Regions from separate parts of the Alteromonas infernus genome, predicted to be linked through region 2. Evidence: predicted binding sites of a transcription regulator. Region 2 holds the regulator's gene; each other region holds the start of a gene.
What was found. The regulator FliA, encoded in region 2, starts transcription of late flagellar genes. The targets are predictions, from matches to a motif close to CTAAAGNTNNNNNNNNNNNNGCCGATA.

Region 1: a site for FliA is predicted at 3,849-3,875, ahead of ACX5J7_RS14835 (DUF5610 domain-containing protein). Genes of this name have one in related genera too.
Region 3: a site for FliA is predicted at 2,451-2,477, ahead of ACX5J7_RS01475 (VC2046/SO_2500 family protein). Genes of this name have one in related genera too.

What each region holds. Positions count from the first base shown of each region.
Region 1 covers NZ_CACSIG010000057.1:682-6,152, reverse strand. Annotated here, with positions in the region: gene sthA (Si-specific NAD(P)(+) transhydrogenase) at 1-326, opposite strand, end outside; gene ACX5J7_RS14850 (acyl-CoA desaturase) at 531-1,658, opposite strand; gene fabR (HTH-type transcriptional repressor FabR) at 2,000-2,593, shown strand; gene trmA (tRNA (uridine(54)-C5)-methyltransferase TrmA) at 2,643-3,740, opposite strand; gene ACX5J7_RS14835 (DUF5610 domain-containing protein) at 3,905-5,230, shown strand; gene ACX5J7_RS14830 (RNA recognition motif domain-containing protein) at 5,303-5,471, opposite strand, start outside.
Region 2 covers NZ_CACSIG010000031.1:176,259-181,729, reverse strand. Annotated here, with positions in the region: gene ACX5J7_RS08255 (chemotaxis protein CheA) at 1-638, opposite strand, end outside; gene ACX5J7_RS08250 (protein phosphatase CheZ) at 651-1,406, opposite strand; gene cheY (chemotaxis response regulator CheY) at 1,441-1,824, opposite strand; gene ACX5J7_RS08240 (RNA polymerase sigma factor FliA) at 1,861-2,592, opposite strand; gene ACX5J7_RS08235 (MinD/ParA family protein) at 2,589-3,455, opposite strand; gene flhF (flagellar biosynthesis GTPase FlhF) at 3,461-4,894, opposite strand; gene flhA (flagellar biosynthesis protein FlhA) at 4,924-5,471, opposite strand, start outside.
Region 3 covers NZ_CACSIG010000005.1:79,668-85,138, forward strand. Annotated here, with positions in the region: gene ACX5J7_RS01460 (DEAD/DEAH box helicase) at 1-158, shown strand, start outside; gene ACX5J7_RS01465 (EF-hand domain-containing protein) at 401-643, opposite strand; gene trhO (oxygen-dependent tRNA uridine(34) hydroxylase TrhO) at 702-1,697, opposite strand; gene ACX5J7_RS01475 (VC2046/SO_2500 family protein) at 1,864-2,418, opposite strand; gene ACX5J7_RS01480 (tetratricopeptide repeat-containing response regulator) at 2,540-4,180, shown strand; gene ACX5J7_RS01485 (putative DNA modification/repair radical SAM protein) at 4,501-5,471, shown strand, end outside.

The DNA of each region.
Region 1 (5,471 bases), on a different contig from region 2:
GAGCGAAGGCGTGTTTGGCTTTTCACAACGCCACTGGCATGACGCATGATATCTGAGAACGTAAGGCTCTTGCTTAAATGGTTATCGGCAAACAGAGGCGATGAGTTGTACTCAATGAGCCGGCTAACTGAATGACGAAGCGCTTTCGAGGGGATGGTTCCCCAATGCGTACAGCCTCCACCCACCGCTTCATAGCGCTCTACAACAGCCACTTTTTTACCGGCCTTGGCAAGTTGCATAGCAACACCTTCTCCGCCAGGACCCGTACCAATAACTATCGCGTCATAATGATAAGAAGGTGATTTCTGTTTTTGCTTAGCTGCCATTTTACTTTCCTATTGTGTAACGACTGGTGAGGTGGCGACATCGTAAATGCGCGCCAACTTCGCAACGGCATAAACCGTTTAAGAAGTTGCTATAAATATAGTACTACCTTAGTTGTCTTGTAATTCCAACTATAGGATAAAAAAAACCACATAAGCAGGCACTTATGTGGTTTTTCCAAAACTTAATTTACAGAAAGTTAGGGGCTAGGCCATTTGTAACGATAAGCTTTGCAAATGTGTCCATTTTTCTTTCTGCACAGCAAACGCGTGCTTCAGTTCTTTGTACTTATATGCAAGTTCTAACCCTTCAATACTGCGTTTTAAGGTGCGTTGCTTAACACGCATCACGCGCTTTTTCGTCGCGTAGTATTCACTCATTCGCTGCATAAGCAGGTCGTACTCTTCTTGAATAGTGTGCATCATTTCTTCAGCGTTGGGCAGTACCGATACTTTCTCACTAGCCCTTTGAAGCTGCATGGCCGCCAGTGCCTTTTCGATGCGCTCTTCAGGTACTTTGCGAAGGTTCGACGTTAAACCTACATAAGACAGCCCTTTGATTAGCCATTTAGTAGGATCAAACTGATACCAACGAATGCCGTTGCGGTAATCGTATTCAAAGATATGGTGGTAGTTGTGATAACCCTCGCCAAACGTGAAGAAAGCTAAAACGCCATTATCTCGCGCCGTATTTTTATCGGTATAAGGCTGACTACCCCAAAAATGGGCCAGAGAATTAATAAAAAACGTAACATGATGAACTAGCACCAACCGAAGAACGCCCGCTACTAAAATCATGCCCATTACGTCGCCGTTCAAATAGCCTAATAGACCAGTAATGCCAAAGTTAGCAGCGAGTACGATAGGTAAGTAGTATTTGTGCTGCCACATCACCACGCTATCTTTTTGCAGGTCTTTACAGTTGCTGTAGTCATCGTAACGCTTAGCTTGATACTCGCGTAACATCCAGCCGATGTGCGCGAACCAAAGCCCTTTCTTTGCAGAGTAAGGATCTTTGTCGTTGTCGTCTACATGGCGGTGATGCACACGGTGATCAGAAGACCAATGCAAAATACTATTCTGCAAGGCCATAGCGCCGCCGATAGCAAGAATGACACGCACAACAATGTTTGCATCGTAGGTCTTGTGAGACCACAGACGGTGATAACCAGCAGTAATCGACATGCCGGTAAAGTAGAACAGAAATATAGCAGTACCAATTTCTGCCCAGTCAATGCCTTGATACGCCACCCATAGCGGCACACCAATAAATGCTATTGCGCCAGATATTATAAATACCAGCGCATTAGTTAGGATAAGAGGAGGTTTTTTCATTTTATACAACTTGGCTTACAACTGTTCGCTAATTTATCGTTTTACGAGGCTTCAGGCAAGCAAAACCCAGATAAGTTCTGCTTACATGTGTAAAGTTTAATTATAGCCGAGGGTGGATAAAATGCAGGTAAAGTAAACTAATTAATGCTTAGCCCTTGTTTATAAAAGAGATGATTTTGTTTCTCTTTCCCCATTAGCGTGTGTTGCGATAAACTACGCACGCTAGTCCTTGATGTAAGAAGTTTGATTTCATTAATGGCTATTCAGATGATGCAGAATTTACATCGTAAAGTGCTGCAAATCATCGGGCCATTGAACGTTAATCAACATAGGTTGCAAATGTGAGTCGACAAGAACAGAAATTAAAAACCCGCCAAAATATCATCCATGCTGCTTTTTCACTGCTAGACGAAAACCGTAGTTTGTCGGCAATCAGCTTGCGTGAAGTCGCCAGAGAAGCAGGCATTGCACCTACGTCTTTTTATAGGCACTTTAAAGATATGGATGAGCTGGGTTTAACGCTGGTGGATGAAGCGGGTTTAGCATTGCGTCAGCTTATGCGTCAGGCAAGACGACGTATCGCGTCAGGGGGCGGTGTTATCCATACCTCTGTTGAAACCTTTATGGAGTTCATTGCGGCCAATACAAACGTTTTCCGTTTATTACTGCGTGAGCATACTGGCACGTCGTCTGCCTACCGGCTAGCAGTATTCAGAGAAATCCAACACTTCATAGACGAACTCACTGACTACATCATTGAGCAGCAAGGTGTGGAGTATTCCTGTGCACAACTTCAAGCTGACGCCATGGTAAGGCTAGTATTTAGTGCAGGCGCTGAGGCGTTAGAAGCTGATGAAAAGCTACGCAAGGAAATTGGCGAAAAAGTCAAAGCTCAACTTCGCTTTGTTCAGGTAGGTGCTACCCAGAAAAGCTAGCACCAACAGTATTATAGGAATGTTATGATACTGAAAACTTACACGCAAACTAGCCTTTGCGTGTAAGTAAAACACCTGCCTCAATATGATGGGTGAAAGGAAATTGATCAAATAGTGCCGATTGAGCGACGTCATGAGTTTCACTCAATAGTTCAAGGTTTTGCGCTAAGGTTTCAGGGTTACAAGAGATATACACAATATTGTCGTAATCTTGAATCATTCTTAATGAATCTTCATCTAACCCAGCTCTTGGTGGATCGACGAGTACAGTCGTAAAGTTATACTCGCTAAGATCGATACCCTCTAATCGGCTAAACGTACGCTTTCCTTTCATAGCTTGCGTAAATTCTTCTGCAGCTAACCTGACAATTTTTACATTGTGCAGTCTGTTTTGTTCAATATTAAACTGCGCTGCTTGTACCGAGGGTTTCGCTATTTCAGTACCCACTACGTTATCGAAGTGAAGGGCCAGCGGTAATGAGAAGTTACCGGCACCGCAGTACATTTCCAATAGATCACCAGATAGAGGTTTAACGCAGTCCAGAGCCCATTCAATCATCTTACAATTTACTTCAGCATTAGGCTGAGTAAAGCTGTTCTCGATATGCTTGAATACGAACTCATTACCCTTTACTGGCAAACGCTCAATAACAAAATCGTTGTCGATAATGCGTTTTTGTTTTCTTGCACGGCCAATAATATTCACTTTCGGGAAGTGCGTTTCCAACGTGCTTTTAAGAGACTTTGCGGCAGCTTCCCATTCATCATCTAACTGGCGATGGTATAAAAGGCTAATAACGAGTTCACCAGATAGCGCTGAAAGGTAATCTATCTGAAACAACTTCTTTCTTAGTATTTCATTAGGGCGAACTTCGTTTAGTAGCTTTTCCATCGCATCGTTAATTGTTTTGCACGCGGGAGGGAAACTATCTACGCGATATTTTTCTTTTGTTTCTTGATCAAACATGATGTGAAAGAGGTCGTCGCCCTCGTGCCACACCCTAAATTCTGCGCGCATACGATAGTGAGTAGGCTGTGATGGGTAAACCGAAGTTTTAGGCGCATTAAATGGAGAAAGTAACGCCGAAAGACGATCTACTTTTTCGTCTAACTGCGCTTGATAACGTTGTTGTTCATCGGCCGACATAAAATTCTCCATTGATAGTTAAGGTCGCGAATTGTAGTCCCTTATAAAATAACTGCAACAAGCGCTAGTTACTTCTATAAAAATCGTATAAAAAAAGCTGTATTAAAATTAAACAATACTGAATCGTTGCCGATAATAAGAAAGAGGATAGTGAGGATCAAATTATGAACGTGGGTCAAATTAAAGCTTTCATGGGCGATCAAAAGGTCGAGCAAAAAGCTGAACAGAAAGCGACGGTTCACCCGAATGAAGTATTGAAAAAGCAGTTGCAGCAAGATGGGTTGCAACAAGCAGCAGAGTTTTCTAAGCAGCAAGCGGCGTCTGTATCTGTTTCAAGCAGTCAAACGAGTATAGGTTTACGGGTAGTGAGCAGTAACCTGAACCAAGCGTTAGAGATTGACGGACAAAAGCCGCAAGAAACGAAAGGAAAAGCGCTGGACGAAGAATCTTCTAAGTTATTCGACTTCGAAAAGGTGGCTAGAAATGTACTTAAGTTTGTTGGCGGTGTAATTCGCGGGGCCGCCGATGGTGGAGCAAGTGAAGAAAAGCTAAATGGTTTATTTAGTCAGGCGAGAGAAGGCGTAAGTCGTGGTTTTGCCATGGCAGAAAAAGATTTAGCGGGTTTCATGAATGATGAGATAGAACAGGGCATGACAAAAAGCCGCGATCTCATTGATACGGGAATCAATGATCTTGAAACCGATATCTTTGGTCGTCAGCAGCCTAACGCTGTCTCCATATCCACACTAAATGCAGTAGCGGCATCAGAAGAAAAGAGCGGAAGCTTGGTGATACGGACAAAAGACGGCGATGAAGTCAGCTTTAGTTTTGAAAGCTTACAGTCTTTTAAAGCGTCTCAACAGTTAAGCTATCAAGCGCAGATCTCACAAGAGCAACAAGATAGTTCAGGAGAGTTAGACCAACAGAGTGACACTGAAAGTTCAGCGGCTTATTCTCAACAGACTTCTTATCAGTACTATGAACGAAGCGGAATCAGTTTTTCCCTCAAAGGAGAACTTGATGAAGGTGAACTAGAGTCTATTGCGAATTTAGTGGGTCAAGTTCAAGACTTAGCTGATACCTTTTATAATGGTGATATCGATAAAGCATATGAAGAAGCATTGAGTTTAGGCTTTGACGATAAAGAACTGGTGGGTTACGCACTGCAGCTTAATAGAACAACACAAACTGAAGTGCTAAAGACATACGAAAACATCCAGCATTATAATGAGGATAATAGCGATAATGCTAAATACGGTAACGTAGTAAGTCCAGTTGCCCAGTATCTAGAAAAGATGATGGATACGTTTGCTAATGCAGAGAATAAGCTAGCAAGTAGCGAAGACTACAATGCGTTAATTGCTGGATTAATAAATGAAATGAAAGATGTGCAGGTGCCTGACTTGATATCTGCTATTAATAGATTTCGATCTTTTAATCAGACTTTACTAGACGGACTACCGCAATCTGTAGAAGCCAACGAGTCTTAAGCCTTAAACCTTCCTCATATGAAAAAGCCCGGAGCAAATGCTAACCGGGCGTTTTTTACATGCGAATGAAGACTATTCGTGATCGACTTTATCTTTCGCTGGGCGAACCTTCAATGTACGCTCTTGAAAAATAGAATCGTTCGTCTTATCTATAACGCTACTTAAGTCATCGGTAACAACTTCAATAAAACCGTAACCTTTTCGCTTTCCCGTTTTTCGATCCTTCATTAGCCGAACTGAC
Region 2 (5,471 bases):
GCTGAAGGTGATGCTGGCGCGACTGATGGCTTACTTGCTGAAGAAGATTGACCTGGCGCATTTGAACCATGAAGTTCATCGAGTAACGCTTCGAATTCATCTTCGGTTATTTCGTCAATACCACCGTCGCTTGTGCCGCTAGGCACTTGCGCTGTAGGTTCTTCAATGACAAGTTCAGGCTCCGCAGCAAATGACTCAGGTGCAGTGGCTGACTCTTCAGAGGCGCCAAAAATGTTTTCATCTGGCGTTTCCGGGCGACTTAATTTGTGCAATAAGTCGACAAGGTGTGCATCTGCAGGTTCGAGTGGATCGCGAGCTTTAACCCGCTCAAACATCTCTACCACCACGTCAGTGGCCTGCAAAATAATATCCATCAGTTCTGGGGTTAGGGTTCTTTGTCCATTGCGCATTACGTCAAAAACGTTTTCTGCACCGTGACAAATTTCTACTAACTCTGTGAGCGAAAGAAAGCCCGCTCCACCTTTAACTGTGTGATATCCACGGAAAATTGCATTCAGCAAATCCGCATCTTCAGGATTGTTCTCAAGATCAACGAGCTGTTCTTGTAATTGTTCAAGTATCTCTCCAGCCTCAACCAGAAAGTCCTGTAATATATCCTCGTCAACATCAAACGACATGCGCCCGCTCCCCTAAAAACCTAAGCTAGACAGAAGATCATCTACGTCATCTTGGCCAGAAACGACATCATCGCGTTTCTCGGCGTCAATAATTGGGCCTTCTGCCTCTACACCATCAACCTTATCGGCCTTAACGCTAGATGGTTTAGTTTGTTCTTCACCTTCGCGCTCGCCAAACATGGTTAGCATATTAACTAAGCTATCTTCTACCTCTTTTACAAGGTCGATAACGCGACGGATAACTTGACCCGTTAAGTCTTGATAGCCTTGAGCCATCAATACTTCGGTAAGTAACTGTGTAAGTTTAGCTGACTGAAGCGAACCGTCTTCCAATAATTCGTCTAAATCTGCACATAACGCTTTGAACTCGCCCAACTCGATTTGGCGGTTCATGAGCTTTTTCCACTCAGGCATCACTTTTTCGATACGCGCCGACAGCATTTCCGCTATCGGCATACTCGCTTCCACAGCGTCCATTGTAGTATTAGCTGCTTTTTCGGTTTCTTCAATTACGTAGGTTAGGCGGGATTGTGCATCGGGAATATCGTCGGTAGCTAAGTTTTTGATGCGGTCGTCAATTTGAAAATTATTTAACGCGTCATGGAGTTGACGCGTTAACTTTCCTACTTCAGCAAATAGCTCAACGTTTTCCTTCATTGAGGCAGCTTCAAGTAGAGCGTTAGCAGACGCGTTGTCACCTTCTTCCAGATAGGTGACAAGCTGTTTGGCCTCTTCTAACGAAATTGGAACGTTTACATTCGTTGTCATCCAGTAAACCTCATTTATCTGGTGAGCGTCTGGATCAACCTAAACGTTCGAAAATTTTATCTAATTTTTCTTTTAAAGTTGCAGCGGTGAATGGTTTAACGACATAGCCGTTAACGCCCGCTTGTGCAGCGGCAACAATTTGCTCTTTTTTCGCTTCTGCAGTTACCATTAGTACAGGTAAATGCTTAAGTTTGTCGTCGGCTCTTATTGCGCGCAGCAAATCGATACCTTGCATTCCTGGCATGTTCCAATCGGTAACAACGAAATCAAAATCACCTTGCTGCAGCATAGGCAATGCAGTGCTTCCGTCATCCGCTTCCTGGATGTTAGAAAAACCTAAATCTTTAAGCAGGTTTTTGATGATACGTCTCATGGTTGAAAAATCGTCAACCACAAGAATTTTCATGCTTTTGTCCAAAATAGCCTCCAATGAGGGGTTAATTGTTATTAATTTCTATTCTTCGTCAGCTTGCCACGACTTCATTCGTGATTTGAGTTTTAACATGGCCTGACTGTGAATTTGGCTGACTCTTGACTCACTAACATCAAGAACTTCGCCAATTTCTCTTAAGTTCAGTTCTTCATCATAGTACAGTGAAAGAACAATTGCTTCTCGTTCAGGTAATGTCGTAATGGCATGGGCAAGCGCTTTTTGAAACGCGCCTTGCATTAAATCTTCAAGCGGCGCATCACTACCTCTACTCTGCTCAGTAGTAATTACATCTTCCGACACACCTAAATCTTCAATACCTACCAGCTTTCCCGCATTAACCTCATTAAGCATTTGGTGATAGTCCTGCAAGCTTACATTAAGCTTATCAGCAATATCAGAATCTCTCGCATCGCGGCCTGTTTCGCTCTCTACCTGTGAAATAGCCTCGGTAATAGCACGTCCATTTCTATGTACTGAACGCGGGGTCCAATCGCCTTTACGTATCTCATCTAACATAGCACCACGAATGCGAATGCCTGCGAAAGTTTCAAAGCTCGCGCCTTTCGACCCGTCGAAGTTACGCGCAGCTTCTAGCAAACCAATCATACCCGACTGGATCAGGTCATCAACAAGAACACTGGCCGGCAATCGCGCAATCAAGTGATGCGCAATGCGCTTAACCAATGACGCATGTCGTTCGACTAACTGCGATTTATCGGTTTGTTGACGATAAGCGGCGGCCTTGCTGTTCAACGCTGACTTCCTACTGCTTTTTCTGCAACGAGTTGTTCAATAAAAAACTCTAGGTGACCGCCCGGTTGTGCCGGAATGGGCCACGTAAGGGCTCTACTCGCAAGCTGAGTAATCGCAACAGCGGCGGGAGAACCCGGATACGCATCAACAATAGCCGTTTGTTTTCTCACGGCTTTGCGGATATTCTCATCAAAAGGTACGGTTGCCACTAATTCTAGTGCAACATCTAAAAAACGCCCTGTCACTTTGCTTAATTTGCTAAATAATTCCTGACCTTCCCGTACATCGCGAACCATATTCGCCACAACTTTAAAGCGAAATACACCGTGCTCACGATTAAGAATCTTTATTAAGGCATAGGCGTCAGTTAACGAGGTGGGCTCATCGCAAACCACTACCATGATGTCTTGAGAAGCTTTTGAAAAACTCAACACCATGTCTGAAATACCGGCCGCGGTATCTACGATGAGTACATCGATTTGCGAACGCAATTCACTAAAGGCTCTGATAAGACCCGCGTGCTGCGTTGGCGATAATTCTGCCATTGATTGCGTGCCAGAGGTGGCAGGCGCAATTTTAATACCGTGGGGGCCGGTGACTAACACTTCATCAAGCGTGCACTCGCCAGATAGCACGTGGGAAAGGTTTTTCTCAACCCGCAAACCTAGCATTACGTCTACGTTCGCCAGCCCGAGGTCGGCGTCGAGAACCATAACTCGCTTACCCTGCTTCGCCATAGCGATAGCGGTGTTTAGCGTAATGTTTGTTTTACCTACGCCACCTTTACCTCCGGTGACGGCGATAACTTTGATTAACCGTGATTGCTTCATTTTTCTTAAGCTACTCGCTTGGTCGTCAATCATACTGCTTATGCTGTTTTAATTGCGTTGTTGCTACTAGTATGATTCAAACCGTACTTTTTATAAAGCTTTGCAGCGGCAGAAACTAAAGATTTTGCCTCCGCAATCTTAATGTCTTCAGGTACTTTCTGACCGTCGGTGACATAACTAACCGGCAGTTGATATTCAACTGCAGCGCTCAATACCTCTCCTAAAGAGTAGCATTCATCTAACTTTGTGAAAATACAGCCACTTAGTTCGATATCATCATAAGCCTTAATGATGCGCTGTAGGGCAGGATATTGTGTATTTGCCTGCGCTACCAAATATTTTTTAACTTTTGGCATTTGACCATTATCAAACTGCTTAATCTGTTTAATTAAACGGCTATCCCGTTGGCTAAACCCTGCCGTATCAATCAATACTAGACGCTTATGACGAAGTTGGAATAATAAATCCGCAAGTTCTTCACTAGTCTGCGCTTTTCTCACCGTACAACCAATAATTTTTCCGTATGTCGCGAGCTGCTCATAGGCCGCAATTCTATACGTATCTATGGTAATCATTGCTACTGAATCTGCACCGTACTTTTGTGCATAGCGAGCAGCTAGTTTTGCAACCGTCGTTGTTTTACCTGTGCCCGTCGGTCCGACTAAGGCAACTGCACCTTGCGCACTAAGTATATCGTTTCCTGTCACATTTATGCGATTAGCCAATAGGTTAAGAAGATACACCCATGCGTCTCGTTCATTGTAGTGTGCTGGTGTATAGTTAATTAGCTGACTGGCAAGTGCACTGCTTAACCCCATATCCGTTAGACGGGTAATCAAGTATTGATGTACCGGTTTTTGACGCTTGTTTTTCGCTTCCATCAAGTCTGCAACCTGATATTGTAAAACATCGCGCAACGACGCTAACTCTTCTTTAATTTGCGCCAATTCTGCAGATTGAGAGACGGGTGCCTCGTCTATGCTTGACGCTTGGTGGTCAGGAAACGTTGTTGCTCTACCTTCGTCTTGTGCAAGGTGCTGGCTTTCTACGTCATCAATAAAGGCTTCTGAGAAATCAAGGTGTGACGCAATTTCGTTGGCATGTCTCGCATTTGCAGACATAGGCTGATTATGGTTGGCTGAATGCGACTGCGATGCTGAAGCATTACTTGATGAAGGCGCACTACCGCCGTGCTGCTTTTCTAACAGAGCTTTTAAACTGTCGGGGCCATCATCACCGATAATCTCACTTAAGCTAGGCACGGCTTTTTGACCTGATGCTTTAGGGGTTGCTTTAGGCGATGTTTTAGGAGTGAAGAGTTTTGCTTCAGGCTCTTTATCATAGGCAGCAACAAGCTCAATGCCATCGGCAACTTTGCGGTTCGACATGATCACTGCATCACTGCCTAATTCAGCTTTAACTTGGCTTAACGCCTCACGCATATCTTTGCCGAAGAAACGTCTAATTTTCATTGCAACCTCTCCAATCACCCAGTGTCAGATTATTGACCGACCGAACTGACTATTTTTATTTGTTTGTCGTCAGGCACTTCTTGGTAAGAAAGCACATGGAGCCCAACAACCGAATACTTTAAGAAGCGAGACAGAACGGGTCGCAGCATGCCAGAGGTTAGGAGTACTGCAGGCTCTCCTTCTAACTCTTGCTGCTGACTGGCTTGCTGCAATGATTTTTGCAGCTTGTCTGCCAAACCTGGTTCGATACCAGCGCCATCTTCGCCACCTGCTTGAAGTGACTGGTGCAACATCTGTTCCAACTCTGGCGCCAAGGTTATGACAGGTATCTCTTTTGCCCCTTGGGTAATTTCTTGGACAATAAGACGTTTAAGCGCAATACGAACGGCAGAGACCAATACATCCGGGTCTTGGCTGCGAGTGCCGTATTCACTTAAGGTTTGAACAATAGTGCGCATATCGCGAATAGGCACGCCCTCAAATAGTAGGGTTTGAAGCACTTTTACCACCGTGCTTAGCGGCAAGATATCTGGTACTAAACCTTCCACCAATTTAGGGTGCTGCTTAGCCAGCATAT
Region 3 (5,471 bases), on a different contig from region 2:
TGTCGAAAGGCGCAACTTCCCAAAATGGCAAAAAGCGCGTAGCGAAACCTGTTAAAGCAAACGTTAAAAAGCGTGTTGATACCATGTCTGGTGAAGATATCGGTATGGTCCCAGTGAAACGCAAACCACGCAAAACGCTCTCGGATGACGACGAGTAAGATCAACAACTATTGGGCTCTTACCATTCTAGTTAACCGGTTTAATTAGATAAGGCATCTTCGCGACGGTTCGATTTTCAGGCTTTTATTCAAACTAAATCCACTATAGTCACCGACTAATGGCAGACATAAAAAAACCGAGTGCTTAAAAAGTCACTCGTTTTTTTGTTTCGGTGTAATCACTCGTCAATAACGATTACACGGGCATACGATATTAAAAGATGGTTAAAACAAGCTAGCGCTTAGTATTCCCACCACCCTTCTTGCCACCACTCCAAAAACTCTTCAAAGTCGATGTAACCATCGTCGTTACTATCGATAAGCTTAAAGCCTTCTTGTACGTGGCTAGCTTTTGTTTTTGGTGAAATTACGGTTAGAAGCTCGATGAACTCCGGCAAATCGATTTGGCCATTGCCATCACGATCGAAAAAGCTAAAGTCCTTCCTAATTTCTTCAATTTTAGATTCTGAAAGTTGAGTGCTCACTCGCATTCCTTATATCAACTGCAATAAACACGAGTGTAACGCCCTTCTTTCTGGCTGTCTATGCCTGATTTTCGTTTGCTTTAAGTGCGCGTAAACGTTGAGCTTCTGCTTTTTCTTTACGCTTTTGTTCCATGGTTAAACGTGCTTCAGTACCCACGTGTTCCTGTTGGCGCTCTTTGGCTAATTGAACCTGCTTTTCGCGCTCTCTAAAGCGTGCAATTTGATCTTCAGTGTGGGTGCCGAAGCAATGCGGGCAGCTAACACCCGGCTCGTATTTATCACTTTGCTTGTCTTCTGCGGTAATTGGTAGTCGACACGCGTAGCACTGCTCGTAATGGCTCTTTTCCAAATCATGGTTTACTGCCACACGATTATCAAAAACGAAGCAATCACCTTCCCACATAGACTCTTCTTTAGGCACATCTTCTAAGTATTGCAAAATACCACCTTCAAGATGATATACCTCTTCAAACCCTTGCTCTTTCAAATAAGCGGTAGATTTTTCACAGCGGATACCGCCGGTACAGAACATGGCCACTTTTTTGTTTTTAGACGGGTCGAGTTCTTTAGACACGTACTCAGGGAACTCGCGGAAAGTCTCTGTTTTTGGGTCGACGGCGTTTTTGAACGTACCAATTTCAATTTCGTAGCCGTTTCGCGTGTCGATAACCGTTACCTCTGGATCGCTAATTAGCGCATTCCAATCTTTTGGCTTAACGTAAGTGCCTACGGTTTCGCGTGGGTCTATGCCCTCTACACCCATGGTCACAATTTCTTTTTTAAGCTTTACTTTCGTGCGATAGAAAGGCTGCTCGTCGTGGAGCGATTCTTTAAAAGAGATGGGGTTAATGCGCGCGTCGCTGTTTAAGTAGGCCAACAGCGCGTCTATGCCTTCTCGGGTACCGGATACCGTGCCGTTTATACCTTCGCTGGCTAGAAGAAGTGTCCCTTTAATACCGTTAGCTTCCATAGCTTCTAGAAGGGGCTGGCGAATTTCTTTATAGTTTTCAAGCGCAACAAACTTATACATTGCGCATACAATATATTTAGACATATTTTAACCTTTGCTGATTGGAGCGTAAGACCAGTGCAAAAATGCGGCGCGCAATATAACAAAACTTCAGGGTAAAAACTAGGCCTGCTGTATTTGGCGCATTGAGTAGCCCTGTTTTACAATTCGCTTCAGTACGTTGATAGGCAGTAAACTAACCAGTGCTCGGCTAAGCGATGTTTTCAAATGGTGAGGTGTGAACAGCATCTGCATTACTTCCGGGGTTTTGTGTCTCTTTCACGGCAAGCATATCGTAAAGCAGCGTGTTGTCTTCCTTCATCGTATTGTTATATTGCTTTTTAATACGTTTCTGCGCTGCCAAACTGCAGTTATCTATCACATCGTCAGGCAGCCGTTTCGCATCATCGGTTTGTGCTAAGGGTGCCGGATTCATATTTAAATATAGTCGCGCCGTGGAAAAGTCTTCAGCAACCAAAGCCGACATTACGTCCATGTTTTTCCATTCACTTTCGTTTGCAGCAAGACTTGAACGACGGTAGTGACTCAGGGAAGTAAGCTCAGTATCAATGCCCGCTTTTTGAGATAATTCGCTATCTGCCGCCTCTATCTCAAAGGGCGCTGCTGTACTATGTTGCTGCATGGCAAGATAGAGTGAAAATAGCGCCCCTTGCGTTGATGCACGCGCAAGCACACCGCTGCGCTCCCAATAAATACTGGGGTCAATATGCGTTTGCTCATTTTGGGATGTAGCGTCTACAGACATGCATTCTGATTACTTGATTTGTATACTTATGTTGTCGGCAAGATAATGTTTTTCTTAAGCTTATTTTTTAAAGTTAGATATACTTCAATAAAGCCATAGCGCCCCTATTCATGGATTCGAAATGCAATTTAGCAATAAACAAGTACTGATTGTTGAAGATCAACGCCCCTTTCTTTTGCTACTCAAAGGGCTTATGCATTCTATGGGGGCCAGTGACGTGGTAACAAAGTCATCGGCGGAACAAGCCGTTTCCCTATGCAAAAAACATAAGTTCGATGTCATTATCTGTGATTTGCATTTAGGAGCAGATAATAAAAGTGGGTATGAGTTAATCGAAGAGCTTCGTACCAGAAGGCTTATTAACCCTACTTCTATTTTTATCCTTATAAGCGCTGATAGCGCCCGACCTATCGTGCTAGGCTCTATTGAACGCCGACCTGATGACTTTCTTGTTAAGCCCTTCTCTCAGGTTCAGTTAAAATCCAGGATTATTCGCGCTTGGCAAAAACGACAGTTTTTGCAACAGGCGTACAGCCTCATTGAGCAAGGTGAATGTAACAGTGCAATCGACCACATCGAATCTTTGCTCGATTCACCCTCACATTACAAAGGGCACTGCGAGCAACTTTTGGTTGAACTCTATTGGCGTATAGGTCAGCCAGAGAAAGCCCTTGACGTATTGAGCGACTACATTGACGGCAAACCTGTGCTTTGGGCACAGATCGCAATTGCAAAAACTTACCTTCAACTAAACGAATTCGACAAAGCAATAACGACGGCGAAACGAACGTTAAAACGAAACCGGTTTAATGCGGATGCCTATGACATACTTGCCCAAGCACAGCAGAAATTAGACGACGGCGAAAAAGCACTAGACGCCATTAAAGAAGCTATCAAGCTTTCGCCCTATTCTCTACCGAGACACTTTAAAGCGTGCGAAATTGGCAGGTTAAACGATGACTTAGTGCTCGCGGCTAATTCAAGTTTAGCTATATGGAATTTGTCGAAGCGGTCGGTTCATAAAACGAGCCTGCACTGGTGCGGTATTATTCGCAGTCTATTAGATGTAGCTGAGTGCGCTGAAGATAAAAAACAGCGCAATAAATACCAACAAGAAGCCCTACTTACACTTCAACGCGGAAAGTTTGACGAACACCTTCAAAAAATGGACCGGGACTTTGATGTAGATATCTTCGGTACGATTGTTAATGCCAGAATTAGCGCCATTGACGGCAAATTAATTGACGCGAAGCGGCATTTATCAACGTCACAAACCATGCTCGATGAAAAATACACCGAGGTTCCCACTGCTTTTATTCCAGACAGTATCAACGTTATGTACAAACTCGGTGAATTTGATGATGCGTTACAGCTAACTTCACTTCTCGAGTCACGTCACGACGAGCTCGATCAAAACAGTGCAAATATGTTAGAAACGCAAGCCCACAATGCACGGAAAAGTCTTGCTAGCTATCAGCAATTTAATCGAGAAGGCATTCAGCACTATCAGCAAAAAGATTACGAACGTGCAAAAGCGTCCTTTGCCTTAGCACAAGGTTTTGCACCGGTTAATACGGGTGTAGCGCTTAATTTACTTCAGTGTCTACTGCAGATAGTGATAAAAGAAGATAAAGCAGAAATGAAGCTTACCAATGAATGTAAGCGTTTGTTTAAGTTAATAGACGATATGTCGCTTAAAGCGCCGTATAACGAAAAGTATACTAATCTACGTGACGAACTTTCTAAGTACATCGGTTTTTGATTCCCCCCCTTTAACCGTTATATGGCTCATCTTTGCTCAAATAAAATATTCGAAACAGTCGGCGAAACCGGGCTATTTTAATTAAGCGCTTTTTACTCGTATCAAACCTTACACGCTCTAACTTCTCAATACGAAAATGTAGCTGAGATTCGTATATTAAATGCACAAATCTTCCAACGCTCATTTGTACTGTATATATATACATGGTATAACGTGCAGAAATCACATGGCTACACAAACTAAATATACAGGTCCTTTTAAGCATCCCGCTTAAAATTGACCGATGTTAAGTAAATGCTTAGAGAAAGTAGTAATCTGCTATGCACGACAAACTGATACAAAAACTCGAAATTCTTTCAGATGCAGCCAAGTATGACGCTTCCTGTGCAAGCGGTTCGGCGGGTAAACGAAAGGCAGGCAAAACCGAAAAAACGGGGATAGGTTCGCTTACCGGCGGTTCGGGTATATGTCACAGCTTCACGCCTGATGGTCGGTGTGTTTCTTTACTAAAAATCTTGATGACTAATTACTGTATCTACGATTGTCACTACTGCATAAATAGAGTGTCTAGCAATGTTCGACGCGCACGATTCACCGTTAAAGAAACCGTGGACCTGACGCTGAATTTTTACAAGCGCAACTACATTGAAGGTTTGTTTCTTAGTTCAGGCATTGTTGGCTCACCCGATCTTACAATGGAAAGTATGGTACGTATTGCCAAATCTTTGCGCCTCGACCACGGTTTTAAAGGGTATATACACCTTAAAACCATTCCAAATGCCTCACCTGAGTTACAAGAAGAAGCTGGTTTATACGCAGATAGATTAAGTATTAATGTCGAGATGCCGACTCAACCCTCTTTAAATAAATACGCGCCAGAAAAAGATCTCGGTGCTATCCATGGCTCAATGAACACGCTAAAAGACAAAATTGCAGAGCACAAGGCAGATAAAACCTATACAGGTAAACGCCTGCCACGCTTTGCACCTGGTGGGCAGTCTACACAGATGATCATAGGCGCAGATGACTCTAATGATAAAGTTATTTTAGGGACCAGCGTTAAACTTTATGACCAACAAAAACTTCGCCGGGTTTATTATTCGGCGTTCTCGCCAATACCCGATGCATCTGAAGTGTTGCCGCTAAAGCCTGCGCCGTTAATTCGCGAGCACCGCCTTTATCAAGCTGATTGGCTGTTGCGCTTTTATGGATTTACCCTTGATGAAATTGTTCACGATGACATGCTTGATATGGATTATGACCCTAAACTTGCGTGGGCATTACGCAATCG